DNA from 2 places in the Nanhaiella sioensis genome. Region 1 is predicted to be linked to the other one. Evidence: riboswitches for the same ligand, from Rfam matches in the RefSeq annotation. Region 1 holds a riboswitch; the other holds the start of a gene.
The links. Region 1 has a riboswitch for thiamine pyrophosphate ahead of tenA (thiaminase II). Riboswitches for the same ligand answer to the same signal wherever they lie in the genome.
Positions count from the first base shown of each region.

Region 2: it holds a riboswitch for thiamine pyrophosphate, as region 1 does, so the genes downstream of both, thiC (phosphomethylpyrimidine synthase ThiC) here and tenA (thiaminase II) in region 1, are expected to answer to the same signal.

Region 1 covers NZ_JBKAEG010000001.1:1,189,186-1,201,356, reverse strand. Annotated here, with positions in the region: gene V1503_RS05575 (hypothetical protein) at 148-507, shown strand; gene V1503_RS05570 (purine/pyrimidine permease) at 1,024-2,310, shown strand; TPP riboswitch at 2,418-2,524, shown strand; gene tenA (thiaminase II) at 2,777-3,460, shown strand; gene V1503_RS05560 (ECF transporter S component) at 3,607-4,188, shown strand; gene V1503_RS05555 (ABC transporter ATP-binding protein) at 4,203-5,672, shown strand; gene V1503_RS05550 (energy-coupling factor transporter transmembrane component T family protein) at 5,684-6,484, shown strand; gene thiM (hydroxyethylthiazole kinase) at 6,510-7,316, shown strand; partial or broken gene tnpB (IS200/IS605 family element RNA-guided endonuclease TnpB) at 8,013-9,132, shown strand; gene V1503_RS05535 (SDR family oxidoreductase) at 9,394-10,269, shown strand; gene V1503_RS05530 (5'-methylthioadenosine/adenosylhomocysteine nucleosidase) at 10,538-11,233, opposite strand; gene V1503_RS05525 (DinB family protein) at 11,363-11,824, shown strand; gene aroA (3-phosphoshikimate 1-carboxyvinyltransferase) at 12,127-12,171, opposite strand, start outside.
Region 2 covers NZ_JBKAEG010000001.1:4,531,971-4,544,141, reverse strand. Annotated here, with positions in the region: gene V1503_RS21495 (YppF family protein) at 379-576, shown strand; gene V1503_RS21490 (hypothetical protein) at 752-1,123, opposite strand; gene V1503_RS21485 (hypothetical protein) at 1,163-1,291, opposite strand; gene V1503_RS21480 (hypothetical protein) at 1,549-1,716, shown strand; gene thiC (phosphomethylpyrimidine synthase ThiC) at 1,823-3,589, opposite strand; TPP riboswitch at 3,766-3,880, opposite strand; gene V1503_RS21470 (DUF1798 family protein) at 3,955-4,323, opposite strand; gene V1503_RS21465 (hypothetical protein) at 4,430-4,639, opposite strand; gene recU (Holliday junction resolvase RecU) at 5,308-5,907, shown strand; gene V1503_RS21455 (transglycosylase domain-containing protein) at 5,948-8,491, shown strand; gene V1503_RS21450 (YpoC family protein) at 8,775-9,287, opposite strand; gene nth (endonuclease III) at 9,290-9,961, opposite strand; gene V1503_RS21440 (DnaD domain-containing protein) at 10,249-10,944, opposite strand; gene asnS (asparagine--tRNA ligase) at 11,344-12,171, opposite strand, start outside.

The DNA.
Region 1 (12,171 bases):
TATGCTAACTTGGTGAGGCAACAATATTTTCGAAAAGAGCCTTAATAAATTAACATATACTATATTTTCTTTTTCACCTTATGTCAAGAGTAACTTTTGATCTTGGCTGCATAAGATAATTGTAAAAAATTAAGGTGATGGTGTAATGTGACAAATAATATAGACCAAACCTTCATAGAAGAAAAATGGTATCATCCTGTAAATAAAACGGAAGCTGCTGTTTTTGCGAATGAACTATTAAACGAGCAAGTGAAGGTTGTAACGAAGTATGGAAAAATTTTTGAGGGTATAATTGAAAATACTAATGCGAGAAATCTATATTTGCTTACTCCACTGTTTAGGTCTAATGATCTGAATAACTATGAACAAAAGCCGAACTACGATAGCAGTAATTTCGGATTCCTCTCTGCCTTATTTAGCAAACCAGAACCTTTTGCCCAAATAATCATTCCACTTATATATGTAACAGCCTATGGAGCAAAAGTAAATAAAGATAAGACACCTTAAATATAGGCTTTTATCGTAAGACTGTTTTCGTAAGCATTTCGTTCTAATATGTAAGGACGTATATATATATTTAGCGTTCGAGGTATCTTTTCTACTTTTATAATTATTGAGGTTTCATAAGACTCTTCATACTGTCCATTGTTAGTAAAAATAGCAACAAAGTTTACGAAAGGGACATTTCGTAAACTTTGTTGCTTTTATTCACGTGAACTGGGGTTTATTTGTTATAGTCTAAGGAAGTCTCCGAACGTTAGTATATTCGTATTTTGCTCTTATTACGAACTACAACATGCTAAAATATATGACCATATGTATGATAATAGAAAAATCCATATCATAGTTTATAACGCTAACCTCAATTGGTTAGCTATTTTATTATTTCTTTTTAAAGTTAGAAATATTGCACTTATCATTTAGGAGATTCCATGTATTGGGGCAAATTGAATGTATGTTAATATAAAGAATTATAGTAACAATTTCCTGAATTGAATATATATGATAGGATGGAGGTTTTTTATGAGGTTATTATTTTCATCAATGCAATGGATGATTTTTATAATTACAACAAGTGTTGTGGCTCCTATAGTTATTGGAAATTCCTTTGGGTTACCCCAAGCAGAAATCGCTACATTACTACAAAGAACATTATTCGTTTTAGGTCTTTCAGGTCTATTACAAGCAGTATTAGGTCATCGTTTACCGATTATGGAAGGTCCCGCAGGGTTATGGTGGGGTGTGTTTATCGTTTATGCGAGTATCGTTGAAGCTGGAAATCTTGGGACATATGAGGGTTTACAACAGCTTGAAATGGGGATGATACTAAGCGGAGTTTTATTTATCTTATTAGCTCTTTTTAAATTGATCGATCTCTTGAAGAAACTGTTTACTCCAATTGTCACAGGAACTTATTTATTATTGTTAGTTGCACAACTAAGTGGTTCGTTTATGAACGGTATTTTTGGTGTAGGGTATAAACAAGATTCAGTAGATTTTTCGGTCGCTGTTCCTGCGGTTTGTGTTTTAGTTATAACGATATTATTGGCAAAAAGTCGTGTTCCGTTTATTCGAAGATATTCTGTTTTACTTAGTTTACTCATTGGATCACTTCTGTTTGCTGTGCTTCGGCTAGGAAAAAGTATTCCGCCGACCACAAGTGGTATTTCAGTACCACAGATTTTTGCTTGGGGAATGCCACAATTGAATAGCGGGATGATTATTACTTCCATTATGATAGGCTTACTATTATTAACAAATATGCTTGCCTCGATTTATGTTGTAGAAAAAGAGCTACAAGAACATACAAAAAATTATGAAGCTGTAAACTACAATAAAGCAAGCTTTGTTATGGGGATAAACCAGTGGTTAGGTGGTATTTTTTCTGCAATTGGTAGTGTACCGATTTCTGGATCAGCTGGATTTATTGCAATGACCAAAATTATTAATCGCTTACCATTTATTTTAGGAAATGTATTTATCATTTTACTTAGTTTCTTCCCGATGTTTACTACATATGCTGCTATGATTCCCGAACCAGTTGGCTATGCAATTTTATTTTACCCATTTACTATCATGATTGGTTTAGCATTAAAAGATTACCAATCTACACAATTAGGAGATAGAGAATATTTTATTATTGGGCTTTCATTATTGGTTGGCATTGGTTTATTGTTTATCCCTGGACAAGCAATAAATGAACTTCCATCCATGTTAAGACCAATAATAAATAACGGATTAGTAGTAGGCACAGTTATATGTATTACTTTAGATCAAGTGATAAAAAAACAAACTTCCGTGTCATATTAATTTATATCACATTGGATAAAAGGGAAAATATTGAAGTGAGTATGTAGGAATCTTTTGCTTGTGGAAATAATAAAAGTATAGTAAGGTTGTATGTGAAATTAAATATCGCTTACCACTAGGGGTGCAAATCACGTTTGCTGAGAGGGGCTTTGCTGCCTTAACCCTTATACCTGATCTAGTTAATGCTAGCGTAGGGAAGTGGATTGATGACAAACATATTGGATCACATTTTCCAATTCGTCTAATTCCACTCTATTGTAGAGTGGTTTTTGTTTTCTAATGCCTTTATAACAAAGCTATTTATTCATGAACTTTTACTATTTATTATAATGATGTTTTGTTATGATCGAAAACAAAGACAAGGATAGGCAATATGCTGTCAAGAAATTTTCCACTTCATCTTTTTATCATTAGGGTGCCTTACTCTTAGTGAAGCGAATGTTATAAAAGAAGGGTGGAATTTATCATGAAGTTTTCCAAAAAAATTAGAGAAGAAGCAGACCAAATTTGGCAGAGGAGCTTTGATCATCCATTTGTGAAAGAGCTTGCAGATGGGACATTATCATTGGACCGCTTTCGCTATTATGTTCTACAAGATTCTTATTACTTAAGTCATTTTGCAAGAGTGCAAACATTAGCAGCAGCACAAGCAACTGATCTAAAAATAGTGAGCCAAATGGCATCTCATGCGATCGGTACGAATGAAGCTGAATTATCTCTTCATAAGGACTTTATGGTTCAGCTAGGTATCACCGAAGAAGAAAAAGCTAATTTTAAACCAGCTCCAACAGCATACGCATACACTTCTCATATGTATCGTGCAGCACATACTGGGCATATAGGAGACACAATCGCTGCTTTGTTACCATGCTACTGGTTATATTATGAGATTGGAGAGCAGCTCGTTCATGCAAATCCAACTGAACCTATATACCAACAATGGATTCAAACATATGGTGGTGATTGGTTCCGCAAATTAGTTGAAGAAGTCATCGATTTGCTTGATGACATTGCTGATCAAGTAACAGAAGCTGATAGAGAAAGAATGCAGGAGCACTTTATCATTAGTAGTCAATATGAACTAATGTTTTGGGAGATGGCATATACACAAGAAACCTGGCCTATTTCAGCAATGTCAACATCCAAATAAAGCATGCTAGTCAGGTTGAAAAATTTTGTGAGGTCTCTTATCTAATATAAAACGATGACAATCGCATAATTCTCGTTTTTGGCTTGTAATTTTGGAAAACAACTTAGAGCGTTTTTGATTGATATAAAAGATAGGAGGAAATAACTATGAACAAAGGTTTAAAATTAACTGATATTTTAGTTACAATAGTCATTGCAATCGTATTTGGAATCGTATACAAATTATGGGGAACATTCTATGAAACGATAGGCGCATTTGGGTTACAAGTAGATCAGCTTGCATATGGAATGTGGTTTATAGCAGCAACTGTTGCCTTTTTGGTTATTCGTAAAGCTGGTGTGGCAATTATTGCTGAAATGGCAGCTGCATCGGGTGAATTTATCATGGGATCTGAATACGGATTAGAAGTAATGCTATATGGGTTGTTACAAGGATTAGCTGCAGAACTAATATTTGCAGCAGCACGTTATAAACGCTATGATATCTTAATTGCTTCACTTGCAGGTGCTGCATCAGCAGTAGCATCAATAGGGATGGATTTTTACAAAGGGTATATTGGTGATCTAGCAGCTTGGAATTTAACATTATTCATTGGATTCCGAGTAATCAGTGGGATTATAATAGCTGGTGTTTTTGCATATTATCTCGTTAAGGCTTTGGAAGCAACTGGTGTTACAAATTTAGTTCGTCCTGCATCAAAAGAAGACTATGATGCGTTGGATAAGTAGTTGAGGTGTTATACATGCAAGAAATCACAAGTGTGAAAAATTTACGCTTAAAGTTTACTGGGAGTGCATCTTTATTATTTAAAGATGTCTCCTCTTCTTTTTATGAAGGGGAAAAAGTATTAATTCTAGGCCCTTCGGGATGCGGTAAATCTACGCTTTTGCAAGTGTTATCAGGAATCATTCCAAATTCGATTGAAGTACCTATTAAAGCTGATGAAATTATTACACCGGAATCTTGGGGATATGTTTTTCAAGATCCAGACACGCAATTTTGTATGCCTTTCGTTGATGAAGAAATTGCATTTGTGTTGGAAAATTTGAGGGTTAAGCGGAAGGATATGCCCGAAAAAATTCGCGAATATGTAAATATGGTAAAGCTTGAAGTAGATGACCTCCATACATCAATACAAACGTTATCAGGAGGAATGAAGCAACGCTTAGCGATTGCTTCAGTGATGGCCCTTCAACCTGAAGTATTATTTTTAGATGAGCCGACGGCTATGCTTGACCCAAAAGGGACGAAACAAATATGGGATACGATAAAAGATGTGAGCCGTGACAAAACGGTTATCGTCGTTGAACATAATATTGACCATGTATTAGATTTTATCGAACGAATTATTTTGTTTAATGAACATGGAGAAATCGTGGCAGATGGTCCTAAAGAGTTTGTGCTGTCTACATATAAACAAGAGCTAATTGACCAAGGTATATGGTATCCTGATGCCTGGCATGACTATATTGACAGAACAACAAAGCAAATTCCTACTGTACCTGTTTTGGAAGAATCATTTGTTAGCGTTTCACAATTCAAAGGGTATCGTGGAAAAAATGTAAAAATTGATATAAACAACGCAAATATTTCTGAGGGTGAATGGATTACGATCGTTGGTGAGAATGGTGCTGGCAAAAGTACGTTACTTCACTCACTTATGCAACTGATAAAAACGACAGGTAATTATACAATTGAAGGAAGACAAGTAAAGGAAATAGGTAAATTAACGGATTACTTAACATTTGTTTTTCAAAATCCCGAATTTCAATTTGTCACAAATTCAGTCTATGATGAAATTGCCTTTTCATTGCACTTAGATAAGCTGGATGACCATGCTATAGATGAAAAAGTGACCACCTTGTTACATGAATTTCGTTTGAATGAGCAAAGAGATCAACACCCATATCAATTATCAATGGGGCAAAAGCGGAGGCTTAGTGTAGCTGCTGCAATTGTTAAAGAACAGCAAATTGTGTTGTTAGATGAGCCTACCTTTGGGCAGGATGCAAAGAATACATTTGCAATCTTAGAGCTAATCGAGCATTGGCGCAAGCAAGGAACGATTGTTTTAATGGTTACACATAGCATGGAAATCGCGAAATACTTTGCGACTAGGGTTTGGCTGGTTGATGATGGTGAACTTATTTTTGATGGTACTTCTCAACAATTTTTCCAAAGACAAACGAAAGAATTATCAATCAGCAGATAGGGGGGGAAGTCATGCAATTTGATTTTACCTATAAAGAAACTTGGCTTCATAAAATTAATCCTAGTTTAAAATTGATCACCATGATGATATTATTTTTGTCAGTTTTATTAATCCATAACATTAACTTTATGATCAATTATACAATTATTACACTAATATTGTTTATACTATTTTCTGGCCATCCATTGAAAAGAGTATTGCTTATTTTCATCCCTTTTATCTTTATTTTTGTTACAACAGCAACGTCAATGATTTTCTTCGGTAAAGGGGATACGACGTGGTTTAAATGGGGACTTGTTCATATTACAGAAGAGAGCTTCTTTCGTGGGCTTCATATAGGATTTCGAGCATTAACCTTTGCTTGCCTTGGCATCACTTTTGCTTTGACGACTCGACCGGTTTTCCTTTTTTATTCGTTGATGCAGCAATTGAAGCTCTCACCAAAATACGCTTATAGTTTTATGGCTGGCCTGCGCCTTATCCCAATCATGATCGATGAATTTCAAACAATACGCTATGCAATGAAAGTTAGGGGAGTGGAATCAAAGCGTGGGATGAAAGGTTTTTATGAAAAACTTCGTTCTTATGCTATTCCGATGCTGTCACAAAGTATTCGTCGTGCACACCGCATTGCAGTAGCAATGGAAGCAAAGAGATTTTCACAAGTGAAAAATAGAACATATTACTATCACATATCGTTTTCCAAATTTGATATATCATTTGTCATTTACTTTGTTACGATGATTTCTGTTGCTTATATCATAAGTAACCAGTATCCATATTTTCCAATTACAGATGTGAGGTACAATTAAACGATATTAAAGGAGGATTTACATGATGGAAATTGCAAGTATTGTTTCAGCCTTAAATAAAGTAAGAGAACGACAGCCACTTGTGCATAATATTACTAATGTTGTTGTTACTAATTTTACGGCTAATGGGTTGTTAGCAGTTGGAGCATCGCCAGTGATAGCATATGCAAAGCAGGAAGTTGCGGATATGGCAAAAATAGCAGGTGCACTCGTCTTAAACATTGGTACCTTAAACGAAACTGAGATTGAAGCAATGATTATAGCAGGAAAATCAGCAAATGAACATGGTGTGCCAGTCGTATTTGACCCAGTTGGTGCTGGAGCAACAGCGTATCGAACAGAAACAGCTAAGCGTATTATAAACGAAGTACAGGTAGCAATCGTACGTGGTAATGCCGCTGAGGTTGCAAACGTCATTGATGAAAAATGGAATATAAAAGGTGTAGATGCTGGAGAAGGTGCTGGTGATGTAGTAGATTTAGCAAAAAAAGCAGCACTAAAATTGAATACAACAGTTGTCATTACAGGACAAAGTGATGTCATTACAAACGGAAAGACGACTTATACAGTGAACAACGGTCATCAAATGTTAACAAAAGTTACAGGAACAGGCTGTTTACTCACTTCAGTGATTGGTGCTTTTGCAGCAGTAGAACAGGATGTTGTTAAAGCAGCGGTATCGGCAGTGGCATATTATGGTGTTGCTTCAGAAGTAGCTTATGAGAAACAAGGTATGAATGGTGTTGGCAGCTTTCAAATTGAATTATTGAATCAACTACATAAAGTTAATAAAGAAGAATTAGTAAACAAGGTAAACTTTCATAAAAAATAATAATTCACGGTTAACTATTAGGTGGGGTGTTATTCTCTCATTATTTTTTCTAGCATTTACTATATTCAACATGTTATTTAATCGACAGTATCGATCATTATATAAAGTACTTTAAACATCTTTTATGGTAGATGTCTTTGAATACTAGCCATTTACTTTGCTAACATGGTGCTTTTTTTCACTTATATATGAGTAACGTCTTTAGGGGAAAAAAGGTGCAAAATGTGTTTAGCTCATATTAAAAAAGGCGCTTATATTAACAACAAAACATATAGTTATCCATTTACCACGTACTTCTATGATTGTGAAAAATTAAAACCGTCCTTTTAAAAGGAGGTTTTTTTTGTATGCTTTTTTCGTAAACTTCGTGTGTATTTCATAGTACAAAAAGCAACAATCAATGCGAAAACACCCTTTATGCAACAACTTCCCACTTCAAATAAGTAACAAAAGCAAGCACAGTAAAAATGATCAAAAATGATTTTTTCACTTGCACATAGTGAAAATTCAAGTGTGCATAAAATATGAGAGTAATGAGACGTTTTTTCACCCCAGACAGAAGACCTCCACTTCAAACCAAAACAATGCGAAGCGAGTGAAGGTTAAGTGGGTGATGAATGGCGTTTGGCGTAAGCTAAAAACTCACTTCTAATATGGTATAATTAACCTAATTAATAGATAAGTGAGGTGAAGAAAATGCTAGTCAACAAAGCCTTTAAATTTCGTATCTACCCCACTAAAGAACAAGAAATATTAATTGCTAAAACCATTGGTTGTAGTCGTTTTGTGTTCAATCATTTTTTAGCTGCATGGAATGAAACATACAAACAGACTGGAAAAGGTTTAACATACGGCGCTTGTTCTACGGAGTTAACAAAGTTGAAAAAGGATTTGCAATGGCTTAAAGAAGTTGATAGCATTTTACTACAATCCTCACTACGCAACCTTTCGGATGCTTTTAACCGTTTTTTCAAAAAGCAAAATGACATCCCTAGATACAAATCTAAAAAGAATAAAGTCCAATCGTACACAACCAAATATACAAATGGAAACATTGCCATTGTCGATAACAAAATTAAATTACCTAAACTTGGACTTGTTAAGTTTGCAAAAAATCGAGATGTTGACGGTCGTATTATCAATGCGACGATTAGACGTAATCCGAGTGGGAAATACCTTGTCTCTCTTCTTGCAGAAGTTGAAGTTCAGTCTTTAGAAAAAACAAACTCAGCCATTGGCGTTGATATGGGACTTAAACAGTTTGCTATTCTTTCAGACGGAACAGAATATTCAAACCCTAAATTCTTTCAAACTCTAGAAGGGAAGTTAGCAAATGCTCAGCGTATTTTCTCAAGACGCACAAAAGGTGGGTCTAATTGCAATAAACAACGGATTAAAGTAGCTCGTCTGCAAGAAAAAATTTCAAATGCTAGAAACGACTACTTGCAAAAAATATCTACTGATATTGTCAAAAGCCACGACATTATTGGCATTGAAGATTTGCAAGTCAGCAATATGCTTAAAAATGATAATCTAGCAAAAGCAATTAGTGAAGTGTCTTGGGCGAAATTTCGTACAATGCTTGAATACAAAGCGAAATGGTATGGTAAACAAGTCATCGTAGTCTAAAACATTCGCTTCAAGTCAACTTTGCTCTAGTTGTGGTTTCAAAAACAAAGAAGTTAAGAATCTAAACTTACGTGTATGGGATTGCCCATCATGCGGAACCCATCACGATAGAGATATTAACGCAGGAAAAAATCTAAGAAACGAAGCAATTCGTCTCTTAACCGTAGGAACTACGGGGATAGCCTAATCAATTAGAAGCCGTTAGGTTTCCGTACTTAGGAATCCCCCACTTCAATCATGACCGTAAGGTCTGATAAGTGGTGGGTAGTTCAAAGTTTTAATATTTTGACAATATCAAAAAAATTAAAATATGAGTATGCTCATATTTTATGAATAGTTTATAAATGTGTTGTTAAAGAACTATAAATAGGTTTTTATCGTTATTCGCTTTTTGTGAAATTTAAATATAGGTCTTCTTAAATTGATGAGATTGTTGGAGGTGGAAGTGGTGGAGAAAGTTTTAGTTGCTGGAGCAACTGGTTTTTTAGGACGTCATGTAGTAAAGGTTTTAAAAAAAGAAGGTTATCATGTAAGTGTCGTAGTTAGGAATAAAGATAAACTGAAACGACGAGGTAATTATATGGAACCTGCAATTGATAAAGAAGTGGATCGTGTTATAACCGCTGAGGTTACGAATCCAATTACGCTTGAAGGGATCTGTGAAGGAATAGATTATGTTTTTTCTTCAGTTGGCATTACAAGGCAAAGGGATGGTTTAACATTTCACGAAGTTGATTATCAAGGCAATACCAATTTATTGAGGGAAGCAGAAAAAAGCAATGTAAAAAAATTTATGTATATTCACGTATTCCGTGGTGATGTTTTTGAAGGACCTATGACAGAAGCGAAAGAAAAATTTGCTAAAGAGTTAATCAGTTCTAAACTGGTGCATTTAGTTATTAGGCCAACAGGGTATTTTTCTGATATGACTGAATTTCTCAATTTAGCTTTAAAAGGTAGAGCTTTTTTAATTGGTAAGGGAATGAATAAATTAAATCCTATCCACGGGGAAGACTTGGCAAAATTTTGTGTGGAATCTTTTGAACGCTATTCTAATGAGGTTTTGGATGTAGGGGGGCCTGAAATATTAACCCATCAACAAATAGCTAAAATAGCTTTTAAAGTTATAGGAGAAAAAGAAAAGATAACATACTTACCAGCAGTATTATTTCCACCCATATTAAAAGTTTATAAAATGATAAATAAGCAACAATACGGTATATTTTTATTTTTTTATCAAGGGGTGATTCAAAATATGATCGCTCCTAAATATGGTTCCTTGTCGTTGGAAGATTTTTTTGTACAATATTTGAATGAGAGATAGAAAGATGTACAATGTGTCATAATACCCATTCTCTCAGATGAAAATTAACACTTACTTTGGTTTTGTTTAAATGACTGCTATTTTGATCATTTTTACTAAAATTTAACGTTTTAACCCTGCTCTCATTTTTTTGTTATAGTTTGAAAAATAACCATCATTATATAACCCACCTCTACAGGTGGGCCTTTTAATCAATTTATATGGTATTATTTTAGCTAATGTTAAAATGTAAGTTTAAATCGATTTAGACATAGCTGCTTCATACCAGTTACATTACTACAGATGATATATTTTTTATCATATTCATTACTATCGTTGAAGACTTTTCTCCTGCAATTTTTTCAAAGGAATCATATGATAATGAAGCTTGTTCATCAGCATTATCGGATATACACCTAATGATAAGAAATGGGATATTGTTTAAAAAGGCTACATGACCAATTGATGAACCCTCCATTTCTACACAAGCAGGTGAGTATGTATCAATGATTGTTTCTTTTATTTTACTGTCTTCAACAAAACATTCGCCGCTAACAATTCTACCTATATGATATGCTGTCGATTTTAGTGAATCACAGGTTGTAATCGCGCAGTCTATTAGTTGTTTATTTGCATAAAATGCTTCTTGGTAAGGGAAAAGATTTTTCATTTGAGAACTTCTCACATCATGATGAGTTACATCTGACGAAACAACAATGTCACAAACTTTTATATCATCTCGTAAACTACCAGCCACGCCAGTATTAATAATCGCGTCAATCTCAAACTTATCTATTAAAATCTGTGTACAAGAAGCTGCATTTACTTTGCCTACTCCACAGCGAGTAAGTATAACAGGCTGATGAAAAAGAGTTCCTTCATAAAAAGAAAAGCCTGCAATTTTGTGTTCTACGAGTATTTCCATTTCTTTTTTGAGCAGGTCAATCTCAACCTGCATTGCTCCGATAATAGCTATTTTTTTCAATGACTATTCACCTCAGTTTATACTTGACGTAATTACAATATATTAAAGTTTGACGTAGCATGCAAAAAATATTTAACTTAATAGATTATAAATTATAGATTGGAGCTAATAAACGTGGTTTCAAGTAACATATATCATTTATTCAAATACAATTGGCACGTAAGAGATGAATGGTTCCATTGGTGTAAGCAATTAACTGCTGAAGATTTATTATCAGATCGTGTTGGAGGCGTTGGGAGCATTCTTTATACGTTATTTCACATTATTGATGTTGAGTACAGTTGGATTCGTGCAATTCAAGGTGAAGAGGATAAGGTGATAGAATTTAAAAAATATTATACGCTTGAGAACATTATTTCACTTTCATATGCCTGTCGCTCTGACATTGAGGGCTTTATTGAGAAAAACTCACAATGGTTAGATGATGAACATGTTACTGTGTCGTGGGATGACGAGGAATTTACGAAGCTAGAAATTTTAAACCATGTCATTGTTCATGAAATTCATCATCACGGTCAACTATCTGTTTGGGCCAGAGAGCTAAATTTAGTACCTGTTGGCGCAAATTACATTGGAAGGGGGTTGAGATAAGCCAGATTCTACTCGGCTACTTTATCGAATCTCACCCCATTTAATAAAAACGAAAGGAGCTTCTGTTCCTAGACGTACTGAATGACTACAGTTGTTTGAGGTATTAACCGAACCTTACGATATAATAGTTAATAACTCTTTTCGTAAACTTTTGTTGCTTTGTTCACTCAAATTTGACAACCGATGTGTATTATATGATTTATATGGTTTTTAGAAGAGAGATGATGCCATATGAGTTTATTTCTTTAGCGAAAAACAACAATTAATGCAGAAACTGCCTTTGGTAAATACCATTATACGGTCTAAGATACACCTAGTCCTAGCTTTTTTAATAGATCAAAATAAGT
Region 2 (12,171 bases), 3.3 Mb from region 1:
ACAAAATCATGACACAAGAATAAATTGTAATGTGTTTCATCAGTCACGATTAATAAACTTTTTTCTAATTGTTACAGAAAACTAGTTGTATACGTTCAATGACTATGAAAAACAACAGCAACACTTTTCCTAATCTGTATTGCTTTTGAAATAAGTAAAGAAAAGATCGTATTCGATTAACACCATATTTAACAAGGAATGAAACTTATTATTGTAAATATTTATGCGTATATATTTCTACTCTATGAGAAAACACCCCATTAGAAAAAAATAAAATAAATGTAAGTAATTGTCGGAATTCTCAATATTTAAAATTTTTTAAAAGAGTGCTTTTTCGTGATACCATATAAATAAATTATATTAATCGGAGGGGTTCTCATGAATGTTCAAGAATTGCGTAACCACTTTATTTCTCAAAGGAAATATGAACCTATTGATGGTAATGAATTGCTTGATTTCGCAAGACAAATCTACTTGCATGGAAACCTTCCCATTAGAGATTATAGAAATATTGTACGTCAATTAGAGACTGATGGAGCGCAGAAGCCTGAGTATGTTGTAGATGAAATCGTCTAAACGTTATATGCGAGCTGCAAGTCAAAATGGGCTTTCACGTTCATTTGACTTCCGATAACAAAACATAATTGACTAATCTCTTACTATTCATCTAAAAAACTATGACATCATATTATAAGACATAATATGGAGGGGATACTATTATCCCCTCTATTTTTATCCAATACCTAATCTACTAATTATCAATTTTCCTAAAAAAACCATCAAAATCAATGAACTGAACACGCTCTATACCAAAAAGCTTATATTTTATTTTCAACTGCTTAATTTCAGTCGTCTTGTAAGATTGATCAAATTCCTCCATTCTTAGTACATATGTCACTACAAACCTTTCTTTATCAGGTTGATAGTCTTGAATATCTCGATATACGGTATCTATTTTTCTTTCCTCATTTTCAGCTAAGCTTCCATAAAATCCACTTACATAAATATAAGGTATAGCTGATAATCTATCACTCTCATTTAATGCTGTACCATCATTTTTTATTATTGTAATTTCTTTTATAATTGGACTACCTACACCATTCCATTTCATGCCATAAGACAAATGGACTGCGTCATTATCTCTTAATGATTCTAGTGGAATTCACGTGTGGCTCCATGTTGAAAACCCACTTTCATCAAAATCCTTGTATAAATTGATAGTTAAAATCACTCCAACAGTGATTAAAGTAATGATCGGCCCCGATAAAATAATGAACCATTCTTTTTTCACCTCACCACTCCATTCTAGTTAATACGTTCAAGTTAAGAAGTACACTTTTCTTAACATCATTAAAATATATCCCACTTATAGAGATCAGTTCAAAAGATCCATAGGAGATATTTTCATTTTTTTCTTTTTATGGATATTAATGAAGTTTGATCTTATTTTATCATTAAATTCCATTTTATTTTGAATAAAAGTTATATTTATCGCCTTTTTATCCAATAGTAATAAAGATGGAAAACTATACATAGGAGGAATTAAGGATGGGTCGTGGTAAGCATTTTAATCATAAACGGAAAGGTTATAAAAACACCAAACATAAATTCGGACATAATGTAGCAGCAAAATATAAAGAAGAAGCAGAATTTGCAATCGAAACAGTAGCTACGAGGAAAGATCGTCCAGTTTCAATTCACGTTGAAAAAGAGTAAGTTTTGTTAGAAATAGTCTGTGTAAATAAGAGTATTTAATGAAAGTTCATGGTAAAAACAAGTGAGAAGTAAGCGCTATTCGCCTACTTCTCACTATATAGAAGATTTAGCCGTATATATTGGAGCCTGTTTGCGTAAATTCCTCTGCCTTTTGCTTCATTCCCTCTTCTATCACTTCAGACTCATTTTTACCTTGGTCTTTTGCCATATCTCGAATGTCTTGAGATATTCGCATTGAACAAAACTTAGGCCCACACATTGAGCAAAAATGGGCTGTTTTAGCACCTTCGGCAGGCAATGTTTCATCGTGATATTCACGTGCTCGCTCTGGGTCTAACGAAAGGTTAAATTGATCGTGCCACCTAAACTCAAAGCGTGCCTTAGAAAGTGCATCATCTCGATTTTGAGCACCAGGATGTCCTTTCGCAAGATCTGCTGCATGAGCAGCAATTTTGTATGCGATAACTCCTTCACGTACATCTTCTTTGTTCGGTAAGCCTAGGTGTTCTTTAGGTGTTACGTAGCAAAGCATCGCCGTTCCAAACCAACCAATCATTGCAGCACCTATAGCTGAAGTAATATGGTCATAGCCAGGCGCAATGTCTGTCGTTAATGGGCCAAGTGTGTAAAATGGCGCATCGTGACAAACTTCTTGTTGTTTATCCACATTTTCTTTTATAAGATGCATCGGAACATGACCAGGTCCTTCAATCATCACTTGAACATCATGCTTCCAAGCAATTTTCGTTAATTCACCCAATGTTTCCAATTCAGCAAACTGCGCTTCATCGTTCGCATCAGCAATGGAACCTGGACGGAGACCATCCCCTAAAGAAACTGATATGTCATATGTTTTTAAGATTTCACAAATATCTTCAAAATGAGTATATAGAAAGTTTTCTTCATGATGTGCTAAGCACCACTGCGCTAAAATAGACCCACCTCTAGAAACAATGCCTGTCGTACGCTTTGCAGTCATTGGTATATATCTCAAAAGTACCCCTGCATGAATCGTAAAGTAATCTACACCTTGTTCAGCTTGCTCAATTAATGTGTCACGATATACTTCCCACGTTAAGTCTTCCGCAATGCCATTTACTTTTTCAAGCGCTTGATAAATAGGAACCGTTCCGACTGGAACTGGTGCATTTCTTATAATCCATTCTCTCGTTGTATGTATGTTTTTCCCTGTAGACAAGTCCATCATCGTATCTGCACCCCAACGAATAGCCCATGTCATTTTTTCTACTTCCTCATCGATGGATGACGAGACGGCCGAATTGCCAATATTCGCATTAATTTTCACATGGAAGTTTTTCCCTATAATCATCGGTTCACTTTCTGGATGATTAATATTTGCTGGAATGATCGCGCGACCACTAGCTACTTCATCTCGGACAAACTCTGGGCTCATATTTTCACGTATAGCTATAAATTCCATTTCAGGGGTTATTATACCCTTTCTTGCATAGTGCAATTGTGTGACACATCCGCCACTTTTTGCTCGTAGAGGCTGCTTATTAATATGTGGAAATTGTTCAAGGTTTGAACGAGCATCTGATTCTACATATCCATTATCCTCTGGTTTTATTTCACGGCCTTCATACTGTTCAACATCATTTCGTTTAATAATCCAGTCATCTCGTAGCTTTGGAAGACCTCTCCGTATGTCAACATCATATGCAATGTCTGTATACGGTCCGCTCGTATCGTATACTCTCACAGGCTCATTTTCTTCCTCGCCAAAAGTACCACTAGTATGTTGAAGCTCAATTTCTCTCATCGGTACTTTTACATCAGCTTGTTCTCCTTGTACATAAACCTTCTTGCTACAAGGAAATGTCATATTTTGTGCAATACTTTCTTTTGTCATTGAAAATTCCTCCTCAATAATATGAATGAATCAACTGTCAGATAGTCGGTTTGTATAAAGTATACATTTTCCAACTATCTTATGAAGTTGCTAACCCATACCAACTAAAAAAGAGTTCTCAAAATTGAGAACCCTTTTGTTGAAAGTAATTTATGACATAGCTATAGTAACAATAAGCTGGTCGAATTCTACTTCCCTACGCTGGTATGAGCCAGATCAGGTTCTAAGAGTCAAAGAACTTTAAAGCGCTCTTCTCTCAGTCCAAGCTATTGGACCCCCCTAGTAGTGAACATATGTAATTATCGTTAATACTATAACACAATTAATATTGTTGTGAATAGAGAAAAAAGAAATTATACAATTTATTATTTTTCTTTAAGTTCACTTATCATCGCATTTAATAAATAATCAACTGATTGATGAAGGTTTAACAAACGCTTCCCCTTCCCTTCATTATAAAAAACTTGAACAGACAATGTTTGCAAATTTTCAATAGTCGATTCAATTTGCATTGGATAAATATACTTAGGGTTTTGTTCATTAATCCACTGCAAAGCATTGATTTTCCACATATCAAGAATTTTATTAACTTCATTAGCAAACGGATATACCTCACGATAAAAATCAACTTCAACATGAGTAAGCTCTTTTCTTTGTTCCAGTATATCTATGCATTTATTATTAAATGTCTTTAACATATTTGTTAATTTTATTAATTTTTCGTAATTTTCCATATTATTTTCTCCAATTAATCTACTTAAGTTCCAATAATATTATATCAATTCGATGGATTGATTGAAAGGATAGCGAGGGTATCTTTTACTGAATTTTCATGTGGGATTAGAGTGCAATGTCGATGATGTTATGGTCATATATATTTTCTATTTTATGAAGGTTATTTGATATAGTTTTAATATTCCTTTGTTGTTGCTCAACATATATACCTATGTGTTCTTCAACATGATTAACAAGCTTTTGATCTATTAATTCAAGATAGTCAAGCAATTCATCAAACACCGAATTCTGCAATTCTTTATTGGTCAATTCCATTTATCTTCTTCCTCCTCATCAGTATATTTAACTTACATTATAATCATTGAGCTAAACATAGCCTCTCTTTTACTTATACGGTATAGTTTCGTGATGTTAAGCTCAACACCTCCACGATTGACAAAACTAGAACTAATTCAACAAAGAAAGTCGACAATTTTATATTTGCGACAATTCGACAACGCAGTTCGCATGAAAATAACAGGATTGTTTACACTAATTGTTAGGAGGTGTTTTAGTTGGCCAAAAATAAAAACAACAAGCAGCAAAATACTCGAGAAAATAAACAGAAAGCAACGGGATATGGTAACCCAAAACTAGAAGGCCCTAATAAACCTGCTACTTAACTTCAAACGAAGATGAGGGCTAGCCTTCCCTCATCTTCGATATATTACGTGTGAATCACCTCAACTACATGTCCTCATAGTACACTCTCCAATCGTTTACTTCATTCAAAATATTATATTTGTAACATTATTATACGAACAACCGTCTAATTATTTGAGGCTAAATAACGTGTAAAAAGAAGTTTATCACTTGCCATAACTAAAAAAAACACCTATACTTTTTTTTTAACATCATTATGATGACACTTTGTTAAAATCGTTACAATGTAGTTTTACTATTTGTTATGATAGTTGGTGAAGTTAGGTGAGGAGGATGAATCAGTGATTCGCTATCCGAATGGTAAATTATATAAAGAAAAACAAGAAAAAGATACTAATACCGCTAAAAAAGCTTCATACAGTAATCGTGGTATGACTTTGGAAGAGGATATTAATGACTCTAATCATTATTATTTACTACACAATATAGCGGTTATTCACAAAAAGCCAACGCCAGTTCAAATCGTACAAGTTGACTATCCGAAAAGAAGTGCTGCTGTTATTAAAGAAGCCTATTTTAAACAAGCTTCAACTACTGACTATAATGGTATTTACAAGGGTAGGTATATAGATTTTGAAGCTAAAGAAACTAGAAACAAAACATCATTCCCTTTGCAAAACTTTCACGACCACCAAATTAAACATATGCGAGATGTAATAAATCATAACGGATTGTGTTTTGTCATTTTACGATTTACTAAGAATGAACAGATCTTTCTGCTAGAAGCTACCCACCTATTAAGTTTTTGGGACCGTATGAAAAAAGGAGATAGAAAATCAATAACAAAACAAGAGATAGTGGATTTAGGTCATGAAGTCCCACTAGGCTATAAGCCACGCATTGATTATCTTAACATATTGGATAATATTTATTTCTCATAACTCTGCTAGGGATTATTAAGTTGAAAGGTAGGAATACCACATGGCAAGTCAATCACAGTCAAGAACAGCACGTAAACAAGCTGAACGTAACCATAAAAGTAAACAAAAACCTAAAAAAAGTATCTTTCAATTTATTAAGAAACTTATTTTAGTATTTTTTTCGTTAGGAATTATTGGCGCTATAGTTGGAGGAATTGCATTTTATGTAATCATTAAAGATGTGCCTCCATTAGATGAACAAGCATTTCAAGCCTCATTCTCTTCAAAGGTATTTGATAAAGATGGCAATGAATTTGCTGAGCTTGGGATAGAGAAACGCACGTATGTAAAATATAACGAAATTCCAACAGTACTTCAAGATGCATTTCTAGCTGTTGAAGACGCTCGTTTTCTTGAACATCATGGAATTGACCCCATTCGAATCGGTGGAGCCGTTCTTGCTAATATTACAGAAGGCTTCGGTGCTGAAGGGGCAAGTACTATCACACAACAAGTTGTCAAAAACTATGTGTTAACACCTGAAAAAAAAATAAGTCGAAAAGTTCAAGAGGCATGGTTAGCATATAAGCTTGAACAAATTAAATCTAAAGAAGAGATATTAGAACTGTATTTAAATAAAATCTTTTTAGGTGGAAGTACGTACGGAGTAGGCAAAGCAGCTGAAGTATATTTCGGCCTTGATAAAGATAATTTAATTGACATGCAACTAAATCAGGCTGCTTTACTAGCAGGAATGACTCAAAGTCCAAATAATTACAATCCTATTAAAAATCCTGAAGCAGCAGAAGAAAGAAGAAATGTTGTACTATCTTTAATGGCGCAACATGGCTTTATTTCAGCTGAACAGGCTGAACAAGCCAAAGCAATACCTGTTGAAGAATCACTGAATGTAACAACAATAGAATCTGAACCTTATGACGCTTTTCTAGATTATGTTATAGAAGAAATTAATGAATCTGGAGATTACGATCTATATTCAGGTGGCCTAGAAATCTATACGACGTTAGATACAGAAGCACAAAAATATACTAATGAGCTGTTACAATCGAATAATGTTGTCAACTTCCCAAACGAGAACCTCCAAGCTGGAATTACATTACTTGATACGAAAACAGGTCAAATAAGAGCCATCGGTGGTGGACGTAATCAAGACGCTGCAAGAGGTTGGAATTATGCTATAGATACAAAAGCACAACCAGGATCTTCCATAAAACCTGTTCTTGATTATGGTCCTGCAATTGAATATTTAAAATGGTCGACATATGAACAAATTAATGATGAACAAATGACATATGCTGATTCTAATAAACAAATATATAATTGGTATGATGGATATAGAGGCTGGATGTCTATGAGATATGCTATAGAACAGTCAGTTAATGTTCCAGCAGTTAAAGCAGTGAGAGAAGTCGGTCTCGATAAAGCAAGAGACTTTGCGGTTGGTTTAGGAATCCCACTAGAAAAACAAATATACGAACCATACGCTATAGGTGGATTTAGTACTGGTGTATCTACATTAGACATGGCAGGTGCATTCAGTGCCTTTGGTAATGAAGGATTTTATAATCAACCTCATGCTGTTACTAAAATTGTTTTTCCTGATGGAAGGGAAATAGATTTAACGCCGGAAACAGAAGAAGCGATGTCAGATTACACTGCTTTTATGATAACTGATATGTTAAAATCTGTTGTTACCAATGGAACAGGTCGGGATGCCTTCGTTAGCAATGCAGTCCCAGTTGCCGGTAAAACAGGATCTACTAACTATCCTGTAGATGAAACACAAAAATACGGTTTACCGGAAAATGCAACGAAAGACGTATGGTTTGCAGGCTATACAACAGAATATACAGCAGCAATATGGACAGGATTTAATCGAATTAGTGAAGATGCATATTTTAAAAGCGTAGATGAAGAAAAAATTGCCCGTAGACTATTTAAAAATTTATTCACCCACATATCAGGTGGTGAATCTGCTGATTTCACTGTACCTAACAGTGTGGTTCAACAAAAGGTTGAAAAAGGGTCAAATCCCGCAAAATTACCTAGTGAATTTACACCACAAAGTGAAATCGTCTACGAATACTTTGTGAAAGGCACAGAACCAACTAAGGTCTCAGAAAAATATGATAAAATAGACCCACCTAATGGTTTTGAAGCTTTATATGATGAAAGAACTAATGCATTACAATTATTGTGGGACTACACGTTAGATGGATCTGAGGAAGAATTAAGTGACATTTCATTCGAAATTAAACAATCAATTGATGAAGGCCCGTATGAAGTAATAGGCACTACAAAAGAGTTTAGTTACCTCGTACCTGATCCGATTGAAGGGGCAATCTACTCTTATCAGATCTCAGCAGTTAGTGACAGCAATCCAGAAAATAGAAGTGACCCACTAAGTGCCTCTGTTGAGATTCCGATATTTGAGGAAGAATTAGAAAATCCGTTTGATGACTTATTTGATGAAGAGCCAGGAACTGATGATGAAGGAGAAATTGGAGACCCATTAATTGATGAAGGTGACCATGATGAACGGCCACCTGAACCACCTCCAAGTGAAGAGGATAATAATGAATAATAACTTAAAAAAACAACAGGCTATGAGAGGTAGCCTGTTGTTTTTTTGTGGGTAAGCTCGTCCAAATGGTGGTTAAACAAAAGTCATTTTTTCATTTGTAAATTAATATTTAAAGATTTTTAACTAAGGTTATTTTCACATAGATTATCGCCCTTCGTGCTCAAGTTATCCTCGAATATAACTATTGCTCCGTAAGTTGAATAACTACATAAAGCACTGTAATAGTAATTAACAAAGTTGACGAACCTTACTCACTAGCTAATTTCAATCTTAAGTATCGATGTTATTTTTGTAATGCAACAATCTTATAATATATTTTAGTACTTTCTTGAAATAACTCACTAAGCTGTATAAAAGAATGAAATTGATGTGGTTTTTTCATTATAAAATCAATTCTTTCACCTACATTGATCGGTTTGTATTTCAATTCTTTAATTTGATCTTGAATATTAATAAGGTTCGTTACAGGGCTGCTGTTCATCCAAAAAAGCATAGATAAGAACAAACCTAATGATTGATCAATCGCCTGTTTGATATTCGTTTTTTTCCTCTGCTGAAAATGTTGAGTTAACTCTGGTTCAATCCCCTTCCATTTAGCTATTACTATAGGAATATATTGCTCTATCGACAACCAAGGCTTAATTGTATCTATATCGTTATGTGCTGCAATGTCGTAGCCAAAATTAGTTAAATCAACGTTCAATTCAAATGAATTATGTAGGTTAATATTTAGATTTGTTATAGACTCAGGGAAAAAGAGTGTATTTTTCATATGGTTTGGGATATTTAGTTCCAACCTTATTTCTCCCCTTTGGTAATTCTGTTGTTCTTTTTCATTCTTTTTTTACCCTCTCTGCACAAATCAAGGAGTGGACATACTTCACACTGAGGTGATTGTGCTTTACAATGATATCTACCGAAAAATATCATGCGATGATGGGTCACAGACCATTCATCCTTTGGTACTTTTCGCATTAGTGTTTTTTCTACTTCTAAAACACTATCCTTCCAACGACATATCCCTAAACGTTTACTAACACGTTCAACATGAGTATCAACAGCAATCGCCGGTATGTCAAACGCGACTGAGACGACTACATTTGCTGTTTTTCTTCCTACACCTGGTAACTTCGTTAACTCGTCACGGTCATTAGGAACAATACCTCCATATTGCTCGATTAATAACTGAGATAGATTGCGGATATTTTTCGCCTTATTTCGAAATAAACCAATAGATCGAATATCCTGTTGTAACTCTTCTAATGAGACTGCCAAATAATCTTCAGGCTTCTTATACTTTGTAAACAACTTTTTAGTTACTTTATTTACAAGTGCATCGGTGCATTGTGCAGATAGAGCAACAGCAACCACAAGCTCAAATGGATTTGAGTGATTTAGTTCACAATGTGCATCAGGAAACATTTCCCCCATTTTATCTAAACAAAACCTAATTTGTGTATTATTTAACATAGTATATTTCACACCCAATTTTAATTATTGACTACTCCGCATTAATTGTTCCTTTCCCTACGAACAGATAACACTAATAAAGATTATCATTAGTGACGGTTATTCCTCTTTTAAAAAGATCAATATCATACAGTCTCCGTTGGATTTTTAGGTTAATTTACAACATTGTAAAGTAGTATTCTTTGTAATGCGGATCAGTCTTGTTAATCAATTTACATAAGTAAGTAGGACAAAAAAAATCAGGCTGCAAATAGCTCACCTGATTGTTCGCTACTTTTTTCAAAAGATCACTGCTGTTCAAGCCAATTATAAAAAGGAATAGTACGTTTATATTCCCCTTCCTGTGTACTTGACCGTTTTTGTTGATGCTTCCGAATATTTTTACCGTAACTTTGAGCTTGTTCAACCGTTTTTATCCCATTCTTTTTCCACTCAAATAATATGCGATCAATATATCTAAAATTTAATTTTCCTGATAGTACTGCTTCACGCAATGCTGTCTTAATAATGATTGGATTATATTGATCCTGATCAAGCCACATAGATAATGTTTCACCTTCGAATGGTGATAAAGGTCGACCAAACTCTTCTTCAAACATCACATATAAATTAATATCTTCTTTGTTTGGTTCTTCAACCGCTGTCTCTGATACAAAGCTCATTAAAACTTTTTCCCACAATGGCTGCAAGGAATACTGCTCATTAATTTTTCCATGCTCATCACTGCCTTCTTCAATACGAATATACGCTCTTTTTAATAACAATCGTAATATATCCGTGCACTCTTCTGTTGAAAGTGTCATTCTATTAGCTAATTCATTTGGTGTAGGGAATTTGTTTCCTTGTTCTATAAAAGAATACACATGTAAAATTAACATAAGTTCCTGTTCATTAAGACCAATCTGTACGTAGTTTTGTAACAGCATTTTTGGGATAGAGATACTGCCTTGATCAAGCCAGTCAAGCATTTTATCTTTACTTATCATTTATGACACCTCGTCCTTAGTATAACATGAACAAGAATATGTGATGACCGTTTACAAACCATTTCACAGTACATCATATATGCAAAAAGGATGTCTCAAAAGAAAACGATCTGACATACAATTTCTTGCAATAAGGAGATTCTTCCTTAAATATTGGATGAAATGTAAGTTAGATCCTTTAGAGTCACCCTCCAAGGGAATTTATCAGTCATAATATACTAAATAGCAAATGACAGACAAACATAATCATTTTAGTTTATATTTCAACTTAATTATTTATGAATACCATTTATTACAGTGAGATCTTCACTATTCACTTTCTGGTGAAAACCTTACCCCATTTAAAGCTCCCACCTATTGAGGTGGGAGCCGAAGAACATTAAAAGTTAACTAATATTAAGGATATAGACGGTTTAATAAACGTGGGAATGGAATTGTTTCACGTACATGCTCAACACCACTAAGCCATGCTACCGTTCTTTCTAATCCTAAGCCGAATCCAGAATGGGGAACCGAACCGTATTGACGTAAATCTAAATACCATTGATAAGCCTCTGGAGATAAATCATGTTCCTTCATACGTTGAGCTAATAATTCAGCATCATGTATGCGTTCAGAGCCGCCAATAATCTCACCATACCCTTCTGGAGCAATTAAATCAGCACATAACACAACATCGTCTCGATTTGGATCTGGCTGCATATAAAAAGGTTTTAATGCTGTCGGATAATGTGTTATAAATACAGGCTTTTCAAAACTTTCTGCAATTGCAGTTTCATGAGGAGAACCAAAATCATCCCCCCATTCAATATCGTCAAAGCCCTTGTCGTGTAAAAACTTAATTGCATCATCATACGTAATACGTGGGAATGGTGCTGTAATCTTACTAAGTGTTTCAGTTTCTCTCCCTAAAATTTTCAATTCAAGTGCACAGTTTTTCAACACTGCTTGAACGATATAGGCTACATATTGTTCTTGTACTTGTAAATTATCTTCAAACTCGTAGAATGCCATTTCGGGTTCAATCATCCAAAATTCGATTAGATGACGACGAGTCTTAGACTTTTCTGCACGGAAAGTAGGACCAAAAGAAAATACTTTTCCTAAAGCCATCGCAGCAGCCTCCATATATAATTGGCCACTTTGTGATAGATAAGCATCCTCTTCAAAATATTTAGTATGGAATAATTCCGTTGTCCCCTCAGGAGCACTTCCAGTTAATAT